One region of the Gordonia sp. PP30 genome, then DNA from elsewhere that is predicted to be linked to it. Evidence: riboswitches for the same ligand, from Rfam matches in the RefSeq annotation. Region 1 holds a riboswitch; each other region holds the start of a gene.
What was found. A riboswitch is a leader RNA that binds a small molecule or an ion and turns the genes downstream of it on or off. The one in region 1 is predicted to bind cobalamin.
Positions count from the first base shown of each region.

Region 2: it holds a riboswitch for cobalamin, as region 1 does, so the genes downstream of both, MYK68_RS11925 (CbtB domain-containing protein) here and metE (5-methyltetrahydropteroyltriglutamate--homocysteine S-methyltransferase) in region 1, are expected to answer to the same signal.
Region 3: it holds a riboswitch for cobalamin, as region 1 does, so the genes downstream of both, MYK68_RS05975 (ABC transporter substrate-binding protein) here and metE (5-methyltetrahydropteroyltriglutamate--homocysteine S-methyltransferase) in region 1, are expected to answer to the same signal.

Region 1 is NZ_CP095864.1:1,422,479-1,426,470, forward strand. Features, by position in the region: gene metE (5-methyltetrahydropteroyltriglutamate--homocysteine S-methyltransferase) at 1-2,194, opposite strand, end outside; cobalamin riboswitch at 2,335-2,530, opposite strand; gene MYK68_RS06560 (hypothetical protein) at 2,840-3,043, shown strand; gene MYK68_RS06565 (hypothetical protein) at 3,173-3,760, shown strand.
Region 2 is NZ_CP095864.1:2,583,519-2,587,510, reverse strand. Features, by position in the region: gene MYK68_RS11930 (protein kinase domain-containing protein) at 1-1,324, opposite strand, end outside; cobalamin riboswitch at 1,520-1,665, shown strand; gene MYK68_RS11925 (CbtB domain-containing protein) at 1,705-1,929, shown strand; gene MYK68_RS11920 (CbtA family protein) at 1,945-2,856, shown strand; gene pheS (phenylalanine--tRNA ligase subunit alpha) at 3,044-3,992, shown strand, end outside.
Region 3 is NZ_CP095864.1:1,289,586-1,293,577, forward strand. Features, by position in the region: gene MYK68_RS05970 (FecCD family ABC transporter permease) at 1-368, opposite strand, end outside; gene MYK68_RS05975 (ABC transporter substrate-binding protein) at 434-1,402, opposite strand; cobalamin riboswitch at 1,428-1,613, opposite strand; gene MYK68_RS05980 (lipase family protein) at 1,728-3,005, shown strand; gene MYK68_RS05985 (alpha/beta hydrolase family protein) at 3,032-3,992, shown strand, end outside.

The DNA.
Region 1 (3,992 bases):
CCCACAGGCGCTCGGCCGGAACGGCATCCAGGGCCTCACGCAGCAGCGTGGTCATCTCGCCGGCGTCCGGGACGCGCGGCGAGTGGATGTCGTACACGCCCGGGCCGACCTCGTTCGCGAAGCCGATCGCGTTGAGGTCGTCCAGAACCTCCATGTGCGAGCGGGCGGCCTCGATCGAGGTCACGTCGGCGTCGAGGTCGGCGATGGCACCGATCACGTCGCCGAACTCCGAGTAGCACAGGTGCGTGTGGATCTGCGTCTCGTCGGCGACGCCGGAGGTCGACAGCCGGAACGCGCCGACGGCCCAGTCCAGGTACGCCTGGCGATCAGCGGACTGGAGCGGCAGCAGCTCGCGCAGGGCGGGCTCGTCCACCTGGATGATGCCGACGCCGGCGCGCTCGAGGTCGACGGTCTCGTCGCGGATGGCGAGGGCCACCTGGTCGGCGGTGTCGGCGAGCGGCTGGTCGTCGCGCACGAACGACCACGCCAGGATGGTGACCGGGCCGGTCAGCATGCCCTTGACGATCTTGTTGGTCAACGACTGCGCGTGGGTGATCCAGCCGACGGTCATCGGCGTGGGGCGGGCGACGTCGCCGTACAGGATCGGCGGGCGCACACAGCGCGAGCCGTACGACTGGACCCAGCCGTTCTGCGTGGCGAAGAAGCCGGTGAGCTGCTCGGCGAAGTACTGCACCATGTCGTTGCGCTCGGGTTCGCCGTGCACCAGGACGTCGAGGCCGATCTGCTCCTGCAGCGCGATGACGGCGGCGATCTCGGCCTCCATCCGCTCGCGGTAGGTGTTCTGGTCGATCTCCCCGGTCCGCAGCTGCTGGCGGGCCTTGCGTATGTCGCCGGTCTGCGGGAACGAGCCGATGGTCGTGGTCGGCAGTTCCGGCAGCTTCAGGGCCGCGCGCTGGCGTTCGCGGCGGTCCGCGGCGTCGTGGCGGCGGCGGTCGGCCTCGGCCAGGGCCGCGAGCCGATCGCGGACGGCGGCGTCGTGCAGGCGCGGGTCGGTGGCACGGGAGGCCAGGGCGTCGCGGGCGGCGTCGAAGGCCTGCTTCTGGGCGGCGCGCCCGTTCTTCAGTGCCCCCGACAGTGCGGCGACCTCGGCGAACTTCTCGCTCGCGAAGGCGAGCCAGCCGCGCAGGGCGTCGTCGAGCTCGGTCTCCGGGGCGAGCGAGTACGGGACGTGCAGCGTGGAACACGACGTGCTCACGGCCAGTTCACCGACCGCCGGCCGCAGGTCCTCCAGGGTGGCCAGGGCGGCGTCGAGGTCGGTGCGCCAGATGTTGCGGCCGTCGACCACACCGGCCACGACCAGCTTGTCGTTCAGGCCGGCGGCCTTCACCGACTCGGCGGAGCCGTAGACGAGGTCGACGCCGACACCCTCGACGCGGGTGCGGGCGAGCGCGGCCAGCGACTGGCCAGCGTCGCCGAAGTAGGTCTGCACCAGGATCTTCGGCCGATCCGGGGCGCTGGACAGCCGGGTGTAGACGCGCTCGGCGAGCTCCGCGAGGCCCTCGTGGGCGTCGGTCATCAGGACCGGCTCGTCGAGCTGCACCCACTGCGCGCCCGCGGCGTCGAGCTCGGCGAGGAGCTGCTCGTAGAGGGGGAGCAGGTCGTCGATGCGGCTCAGCGGCTCGGCGGCGTCGTTCACCGCCTTGGCGAGCGCGAGGAAGGTGATCGGGCCGATGACGACCGGGCGGGCGGGCATGCCCTGCGCCGTCGCCTCCCGGTACTCGGCGAGAACCTTGGTCGGGTCGAGGGCGAAGACGGTGTCCCCGTCGATCTCCGGGACCAGGTAGTGGTAGTTGGTGTCGAACCACTTCGTCATCTCCAGCGGGTGGATGCCAGTGTCTTCGCGGCCCGCTCGCTCCGCTCCCGGCGCCGAGGCGCCGCGGGCGGCGGCGAAGTAGCGGTCCAGCGGATTCTCGACGCCCGCGACGCGCGGCGGGAGCGCGCCGAGGAGCACGGCGGTGTCGAGCATCTGGTCGTAGTAGCTGAAGGTGCCCGTCGGGATCGAGTCGAGTCCGGCGGTCAGCAGCTCGGCCCAGCCGGTGCGGCGCAGCTGCGCGGCGACGCGCTCCAGCTCGGCGGCGTCGATCCGGCCGGCCCAGTACCCCTCGACCGCTCGCTTGAGTTCACGATCGGCGCCGATCCGGGCGGTGCCCGGCACGGTGGTGGTGAAAACCATCTTTCTTCTGTTCTCCTGCATACAAGGGTGACGACGAACGCCCTTACCGGAAGCGGAGACGAAGAGCCCCAGAGACGAAAAGCCCCAGAGACGCGCTTCGACTTCGCCCAGGTCCACGAGGCGGAACGTCACCGGATGCGGCGCATCCGGTACAACGGGCAGGTCTTCGGGCTCATCGGCGCGCGTCGGGAGAGTGACGCTCCTACTGGCCGTCGCTTCCCGGCCGCTGGGGGCGGCCAGTGCGTGGTGACGGCGGTCGTTCCGATATACCGCTGCGGGTCAGCTCCGGAGTCTCACCGGATTCCCTCTCGCGACATCCACCGCGTCGTGCGATGCCTGCCGCTCGACGTCCGCGCGGTCACAGGGGCTCCTGGGCGACGGCGCGACGGACGAACCGATTGCGGGTTCAGTGTAGGTCGCGCATGGATGGGGTGTCACGACGGCCGGCGGGAGTGGGTTTAATTCGGGGCCCGGCTTGACGCCCACCGATTCGGTGGGCAGCGCCCAGTGAGTGGGTCGTCGCCCACTCTGCGGTGTGGGCGACATCGAAATCGCTGGCACGGGCTGTGGACAACCCGGGGCTCACTGGTACAGGTCTGTGGACTGTCGTTCGACGAGGGCGCCGGAGTGGCCTTTCCTTGGACCATGACCATCGCGATCGACGACCTGCCCCGCGACCGCTACGGGTTGATCCGGCGCGCCTCCGCGCACCAGGCCGGGGTGTCCGACGATCGGCTGTGCGTCGCGGTGAGAGCCGGGTTGCTGGTGCGGCTCTGCCGCGGTGTGCGGGGTGAACTGGTCCCGCTGCTCCGGTCGTGGCTGCGGCGGCTCGGAATCGGCGTCGGATGACCGGCGCGGTTCTTGCCCACGGAGTCGGCCAGCACTTCGTCGCCCACTCCGCGGGCTGGGCGACGACGAAGTCGCTGGCAGCGACGTGGACCGGCGGGCCGCGGGAAGCGCGCGTAAACTGGGCTCATCATGTCGCTCGGTGAAGTCGCCACCGGCGGCCGGTCGGGGCCGGTCGTCGGGGTCGTGCTGGTGTCCCGGGGCGACGAGGGGGCCGTGCCCGACGACAGCGACGACATCCCGCAGCTCGAGCGGCTCCGCGCACTTCTGGCGGGGTTCGGCGCCGGCGGATGCGGCGACCTGTATGTCGCGCTCGGCAGCCGGGTGGTTCAGGCGCCGCGGGACTCGTCGACCGCCTTCTACGTGCCCGAATGGTACGACGCCCTCGACGAGACCGTCGGCGCAGCGCTGACCTTCGCGGCCGGCATCGACGGCGTCGCCGGGGTCCTGGTGCAGACCATCGACAGTCAAGACCTGGGCGACGTCGGCGTGGCCCGCGTCCTCGACGCCGCCGCGGGGCGGCCGGAAGTGCTGGTGCGGGCGTCGTGCCACGGGCATCTGGCGCAGCCGGTGTACGTCGGGGCGGGACTGCTCACCGACGTCTCCCGGGTGATCGCAGACTCCGGCGGCGCGGTCCGGTATCTCCGCGAGCACGCCGGTGAGGTGGTCACGGTCGATTGCAGCGATTTGGCCGGGCCGGTCGTGGACGTGCTGGGCTGAGCGTCGGCCGACTTGGCTCGGGGGCGTTTCGACGAGCCCGCCAGCAGCCCGTTGAGCCGTCGCCGAGCCCGCCAGGGCGAGGCGGCGAGCCGAAACGCCCGCCCGTCCGGGGGCGTTTCGACACGGTCTGCGCCTAGCGGCTTGACCGGCGGGGCGGGCGGGTGGGTCCGCTCGGCGGGCGGTAGCAGGGCGGCCCAACGGGCGGTGGCAGCGCGGTTCGGCAGGCGGTGCG
Region 2 (3,992 bases), 1.2 Mb from region 1:
CGTCGGCCAGCTGGCCGTCGCCGTTGTTGCCCCAGCAGTACAGCGCGTCGTGCTGGACGGCGCAGACGGTGCCGACGAACGACGCCAGCTGAGCCTGTGTGGCGGCGGACGCGGTCGGTGGCGCGTCGTCGTCGCCGCCCATGTTCGCGAGGAAGATCCCGAGGGGCACCGCGACGATGACCACCGCGGCGATCGCCGCCAGTGAGATCCACAGCGCCTTGCGGCTCTTCTTCGGCGGCACGGGCGCGCCGGGATAGCCGGGCTGGCCCGGGTACGACGCCATCGGCGACCACGCGGTCTGTCCGGCCGTGCCCGGCACGCTCGGATGGCTCTGCTGACCGGGGAATCCGGTGAAGCCGGGCGGCATCGCCGACGGCTGGCCGCCGGTGTTCGCGGTCGGATACGACGGCTGGGAGGGATGTGACGGCTGGGAGGGGTGCGACGGCTGACTCGGCGCGCCGGCCGGTGGCACCGGCGCCACCGCGGTCGCGGTGCCGCCCGGCGTCTGGCCGAGCGCGCGCTGCAGTTCCGCGGCGAAGGTGCGGCAGTCGGGGAAGCGGGCGGCCGGGGCCTTGGCCATGGCGCGCTCCAGCACCGGGGCGAGCGCGGCGAGGTCGGGACGGACCTGGGCGATCGACGGCGTCGGCTGCTGCAGGTGCGCCATCATGATCGCGGCCGAGGTGTCCCCGTGGAACGGCGTGGTGCCGGCCAGCAGCGTGTACGTGGTGCAGGCGAGCGCGTACTGATCGGACATCGCGTCGGCGGTCTGGCCGGAGATGATCTCGGGCGCCGTGTACGCCATGGTGCCGACCACCGAGTTCGCCGCGGTGAGCTGCGGCGAGTCGGCCAGCCGCGCGATGCCGAAGTCGAGCACCACGGCGCGGCGGAGCTTGCCGTGCTCGTCGCGGGTGATCACGATGTTCGCCGGCTTGATGTCGCGATGCACCACCTGCCGCGCGTGCGCGTAGTCGAGGGCGTCGGCGACCTGTGAGACGGCGTTGATCACGTCGGCGGTGGAGAGCCGCACCGACGCCAGGTCGGGGCCGTCGAGGTAGCTCATGGTGAACCACGGGGCGTCGTTCTCCACGCCGTACGCGTAGACGGTGATGATGCTCGGGTGATCGAGGGCGGCCGCGGTGCGGGCCTCGTTGGTGAAGCGCGTCTGGAAGTCGGGGTTCGAGGTCCCGCCGACCGAGATCACCTTCATCGCTTCCCGGCGCATCAGATGCGGGTTCTCGACCAGATAGACGTCGCCCATGGCGCCCGACCCGAGCTGGGCGACAACCCGGTAACCGGCGATGTCAGAACCTGGTGCGACGGGCACTATTCCTCCTGGGCGAGAGCGACGGGGGCAAAGCTTGGGACAAACCTACCGTGATCGGGGTCCCGCGAACGTGCTGCAGCGGCCCCAAGAGACAAGTCGAGTAGTCCTGCGGGGTGCCCGATGCGTAGATCTACCCGGTGCCGGGAGAGTGGATCGCGCCCTGGATGCGACCTTCGTGGCAAATCGGTCACCGGCTTGACCTGCGGCGATGTCGGGTGGTCGGCTTGAGAGGGTACGACGGCCAGCGGAACCCGGTGGGACTCCGGGACGGTGGCGCCACTGTGAGATCACCGGATGGCCGGGGATCGAGTCAGATACGCGGCCGTCATGCTCGATATCCGACGACGACGGGGCGCACCACCCCGAAGGAGGCCCTCCCGATGAGCACACATGTTTCGACCCACGACCCGCGCGCCGGCATCTCCGCCGAGGCGCTGTCGGCCGGACGCGTCGCCCTGATCCTGAGCATCACGGTGCTGCTCGCACTGCTGGCGTACTACTTCATCGGTGTCGACGAGGGCATGACGTCGGTCTTCGGCAAGACGATGGTCGTGCACGAATGGGTGCACGACTCCCGTCACTTCCTCGGCTTCCCCTGCCACTGAGCGGGGACCGACATCATGGAACTCCGTGTCATCGGGCGCGGAGCGCTCGCCGGTCTGATCGCGGGCGTGCTGGGCTTCGTCTTCGCCAAGGTCTTCGCCGAACCCGTCATCAACAAGGCCATCGACTACGAGTCGGGGCGCGACGACGCCCTGCACGCGCTGAATCAGGCGGCCGGCCGGGCGGTCGAACCGGACGGGCCGGAGATCTTCAGCCGGACCATCCAGTCGACCGTCGGGATCGCCACCGGCATCATCGGGTTCTCCATCGCCATGGGTGCGCTCGTGGCGGTCGCGTATGTGGTGCTGCACGGCCGGTTCTCGATCCGTCCGCGCACTCTGGCGTGGCTGATCGCCGGTTTCGGCTACCTCGGCGTATTCCTGCTGCCGTTCGTCAAGTACCCGGCCAACCCGCCGGCCATCGGTCACGACTTCACCATCCAGACCCGTGGACACCTGTACCTGGGCATGGTGGCCATCTCGCTGATCCTGCTCGGCCTGACCGTGTACGCGGCGGTCAAGCTGACGCCCCGGCTGGGGCGCGGCACGTCGATCATCGTCAGCGTCGTCGGGTTCCTGGTGGTCTTCGGGATCGCGCTCGCGGTGATGCCGTCGCTGGGCGATCTGTCGGCGAACGTGGCGCACAGCGGCCAGTTCGGTTTCGCCCGGGCCGCCACCGAGACCCCGCAGCCGATCACCAATATCCTGTCCACGCCGCTGACCATCGACGGCAGGACCGTCGCGCCCGGACAGATCGTCTATCCCGGGTTCGACGCCGACGTGCTGTGGAAGTTCCGGTGGTACTCGCTGCTCAACCAGACGCTGATCTGGCTCGTGATCGGACTCGTCTTCGGCGCGTTGGTGGACCGGCTGTTCGATCCGGCTCCGCGGCGGGCCGTTCGTGAAGAGGCGGCCCCCGTCGGGGTGTGACTCGACCCCGGCAGGGCGGTGCGGAGCATCCCGTGACGGTGCTGCCGACCTCCGTTCCCGCCGCGCCCGGCTCGTCGTGCAGAAGACCGCCCGCCGCCTGCCCCTTCGGGTCGCGGGCGGCGGGTCCGGGTGCGTCGACTAATCTTGTGGTGCATATTCGCCAGTCGAGCCCAGGGAGAACACGTCGGTGTCTGACGATGTCGTTGAGAGCAGTTTCCCGTCCGCGGAGGAGCTTTCCGCCGCGGTGACCGCCGCGGTCGCCGCCTTCGGCGATGCGCGGGACCTGGCGGCGCTCGCCGAGACCAAGGTGGCGCACGTCGGTGACAAGTCGCCGGTCGCCCTGGCACGACGCGCCCTCGGTGCGCTCCCCAAGCAGGAGCGTTCGGCGGCGGGCAAGCTGGTCAACGAGGTGCGGGGACAGATCGCCGCCGCCCTCGACGAGCGGACCGCCGAACTGACCGCCGAGCGGGATGCCGCGGTGCTGGTCGCCGAGACCCTCGATGTCACGCTGCCCGCGGCGCGACGCCGGGCCGGCGCCCGCCACCCGATCACGGTGATCGCCGACCAGGTCGCCGACGTCTTCATCGGCATGGGCTGGGAGATCGCCGAGGGCCCGGAGGTGGAGACCGAGCATCACAACTTCGACGCGCTCAACTTCCTGCCCGATCATCCGGCGCGCTCCATGCAGGACACCTTCTATATCGCTCCCGAGGGGTCGCGGCAGGTGCTGCGGACGCATACGTCTCCGGTCCAGGTGCGATCCATGCTGAGCCGCGAGGTGCCGATCTACGTCGCCTGCCCGGGCCGGACGTTCCGCACCGACGAACTCGACGCCACGCACACCCCGGTCTTCCACCAGATCGAGGGCCTGGCCGTCGACAAGGGGCTGACCTTGGCGAACCTGCGCGGCACCCTGGAGACCTTCGCGAAGGCGCTCTTCGGCCCGGACACCACCACCCGCATGCGCGCCAGCTACTTCCCGTTCACCGAGCCCTCCGCCGAGGTCGACGTGTGGTTCCCGGGGAAGAAGGGCGGCGCCGGCTGGGTCGAGTGGGGTGGCTGCGGCATGGTCAACCCGAACGTGTTGCGCGCCAGCGGCATCGACCCCGACGTGTACACCGGCTTCGCGTTCGGCA
Region 3 (3,992 bases), 130 kb from region 1:
CCGACGAACGCGGCGACACCGACCGGGCCGAGGCCGGCCCCCACCCCGACGCCGAGCCCGGTCACCAGGACCAGGACCGCGCCGACCGATGCCCCGGACGACATGCCCAGCAGGTACGGGTCGGCCAGGACGTTCCCGGTCAGCGACTGCAGGACGGCGCCGGCGACGGCCAAGCCGGCGCCGGCCGCGGCGGCGGTCACCACGCGCGGCATCCGCAGATCGACGACGATGTACTCGTTCCCCGCGCCGACACCGGTGTGGAACCCGAGGCGTGCGCCGACCGCCGCCGCGACGTCGCCGAGGCTGAGTCCGACCGAACCGATCACCACGCCGGCGCCGATGCTCAGCGCGACCAGCACGACGAGCACCGCCACCAGCATCGGAAAGGTGACGCGCGATCGGCGCGGCGCGGCCGGTGCGCCGGTGGTCCGGGTCAGCGCTTCGCCAGCGCGTCGGACAGCGTCACAGCACCGTCGATGGTGCGCGCCCCCGGCGTCGACTCGGAGAACGGGATGACGATGTACGACTTGTTCTTCACGGCCTTCAGGCCCGCTAGCGCCGGGTCGCTCTCCAAGAACTGCCGCTTGGCGTCGGCGCGGGAGAAGTTGGCGTCGATCAGCACGATGACGTCCGGGTCGGCCTTGATGACCTGCTCCCAGCTGGTGTCGGCCCAGTTGCCGTCCAGGTCCGCGAAGACATTCGTGGCGCCCACCGCGTCCATGATGAGTTGCGGTCCACCGCTCTTCGCGCCGACCGAGGGGGTATCGGTGGCGTCGTCCCACCACATGATCGTGGTGCCCTTGCCCGCGTCCTTCTTCTTGAGCTCGGCGAGGGTGTCGCGCATCTTCTTGTTCACGCCGTCGGCGGCGTCGGTGCGGCCGAAGAGCTTGCCGTAGTCGGACACCTCACCGGCGATCGCATCCCACGACGACGCCGCGCGGTCGGCCTTGTTCTCGCAGCCGAAGGGCGAGACATAGGTCGCGATGTCCAGCTTCGCCAGCTCCTCGCGCGTGCCGATGCCCTTGTCAGCGAACGCCGAACCGTACGACGCGGCCACGAGATCGGGCTTCTTGCTGATCACGGTCTCCAGGTCGGGGTACTTGGGGGCGATGACCGGGATCTTGTCGTAGGCGGCCTTGAACTGCGGGGCGATCTCGTCGTCCAGGTAGGCCGTGCCGATCATGTCGTTCTCGGCGCCGATCGCGAGCGCCGACTCGGTCGCGCCCTGGTTGACGGTGATCGCGCGGGTGGCCGGGGCCTTCAGCGTGACGGTGTGACCGCAGTTCTTCAGGGTGATCGCGCCGTCGGTGGCCTTGTCGTCGGTGCTGCTGCCGCAGGCGGCGAGCGTGAGGGTGAGCGCGGCGGCGGTGCATGCGGCCGCGACGGTGGTGAGGGTGCGCAAAGCGACCCGCCTTCCATATCTCGTGGAATCGGTTCACGTCGCGGCCGGTCTCCTGGCTACGCAGGGTCTACCGGGAACCACACCTTCCCGGGCGCTGAGCGCCCAGTGGCTGGGGACATACCCCGTCGTGGTACCCGGACCTGCTCACAGTGGCGAGAACCGCGCCGGCACTTCACCGGACTTCCCGAACACCGCGACGTCGCCTGCATGGTAGCGCGCGAACGGTGGGACGCTATCGGACAGGTACACAGGTACTTCTGTCGATGATCACCGGCGACCGGGTCCATCGTGGGAACATTCCTTGATGAGGTCACCGCGTGCCGGCATGCATGGCACGGTTCGTCATCGTGTCGGTGCAGTGCTGGCGATCGTCCTCCTCGCCGTCGTCGGGCCGGGGTGGCGATCGGCTCCGGTCTCGGCGGCACCACCGATCCCGCCGCCCTCGGCGGACCCGTTCTACCGATACGACGGTCTGCTCGGCGCCTATGCACCCGGCGCGGTGCTCCGGACCCGGTCGGTGCCCTTCGGCTACCGCGGGGCGACGGCGCCGATCCGCAGCTCCCAGGTGCTGTACAGGACCACCGATCAACAGGGGCGGCCGACGTCGACAGTCGCGACGATCCTTCAGCCCCCGGTCACCGGACCGCCGAAGCTGCTGTCGTATCACATGGCCTACGATGCGCTCGGGCCGCAATGCGACCCGTCGTACACGCTCACCGGCGCGGGTTCCCCCGGCGCGGCCGGAACCCTGGAACAGGGTGTGATCAGCGGATATCTCTCCCAGGGGTACACGGTGGTGGTGCCCGACTACGAGGGCCCCGATCTGCAGTGGACCATCGGGCGGGAGGCCGGATACGCCGCGCTCGACGGGGTCCGCGCGACGCAGAAGATCCTGCGGCTGCCGACGACCACGCCGGTCGCCATGGCCGGATACTCCGGCGGTTCGGTGCCGACGCAGTGGGGCGCGGAGGTGGCGCCGTCATACGCCCCGGAGATCCGGCTCATCGCCGCTGCGGCGGGCGGACTTCCGGTCAACCTCGCGCACAACCTGCCCTACGTCAGCGGAAGCAAGGACTGGGCGGGAGTGATCCCGGCGCTGATCGTCGCCTATCGGCGCGCGTACTCGCTGGACACCGATGCGTTCCTGTCCGCACGGGGCAAGAAGATCGTCAAGACGGTGTCGTCGCAGTGCATCAACGCCTTCGCCGCGAAATATCCGGGGCTGACCGACGCGGACATGGTACGACCGCCCTACCGTTCGCTGCTCGACGTGCCGGGTGTCGTGCGGGCGATCAACGACAACATCATGGGCACATCCGGTACCCCGCGCATACCGATGCTCCTCGGCGTCGGTGACGTCGACGGCACCGGTGACGGGGTGATGATCACCCGCGACGTCGAGAGTCTCGCGTACTCGTACTGCCGCCGCGGTGTGCGGGTGTCGTACGCGCAGTTCACCGGCAAGGCGCATGGAGAGGCGTTCATTCCCTTCCAGGAGCAGACCGCGCGCTTCCTCACCGACCGCTTCGCAAGGAGGCCGACGGCCTCGAACTGCGCCACGCTGAGACCCGGTGGCGGCCTCAGCCCGACCTCGGTGCCGTGACGGCACCGACCGATGAAGGAATCGCCATGGCCGGTCCGTTCGACTCGCACCTGAACCGGGTGTTCAGCAAAGGGTTCTATCGGGACAAGGACTTCGACTTCTCGGTGCGGTGCGTGCTCGGCGCGTCGGCGCACGGGGGCTCGGATGTGGGGGAGGTACTCGCCGCCATCGACGGCGTCCCCGACGGTGATCATCAGCGCTGGTTCGACGCGTGGCTCGCCCTGGGACGACGCGTGCGGGCCGACGCGGACGCCGAACGCGACGCGGGCCGGACGGTGAGCGCATCGTCGTCGTACCTGCGAGCGGCGACCTACTTCGCCGTCGCCGTGAACGCGGCGAGCGCACTCAAGCACGACGACCCGCTCCTTCCGACGTTCCGCCTGCAACGCTCCAGCTGGGACGCGTTCGTCGACGCGTGCGGACAACGTGTCACCCGCGTCCAGATTCCGTACGACGGCACGACGCTGCCCGGCTACTTCTTCCGGACGGTCGGCCACGAGCAGCGCCCCACGCTGATCATGGTCAACGGCAGTGACGGAGCGATCAGCGACCAGTGGTCCTCCGGAGCTGGCGCGGCCCTGGCCCGCGGCTATCACGTGCTGATGTTCGACGGCCCCGGACAGCAGTCGATGCTCTTCGAGCGGGGGACCCGATTCCGCGCCGACTGGGGCGCGGTACTGACGGCCGTGGTCGACTTCGCGGTGGCGCAGGACGGCGTCGACCCCGACCGCCTGGTGGGGTACGGGATCAGTCAGGGCGGCTACTGGCTGCCTAGCGCGCTCGCGACGGAGCACCGGCTCGCGGCCGCGGTGGCCGATCCGGGCGTCGTACGCGTGGCGGCATCGTGGGAGTCGTCGATTCCCGCGAGCTTGATGAAGCTCTTCCACGCGGGAAAACGCGAGGCGTTCGACCGCGACATGGCCCTCGGAATGAGACTCTCGCCGACCGCGGCGCGGACCTGGAAGTTCCGCGCCCGGCCGTACGGGC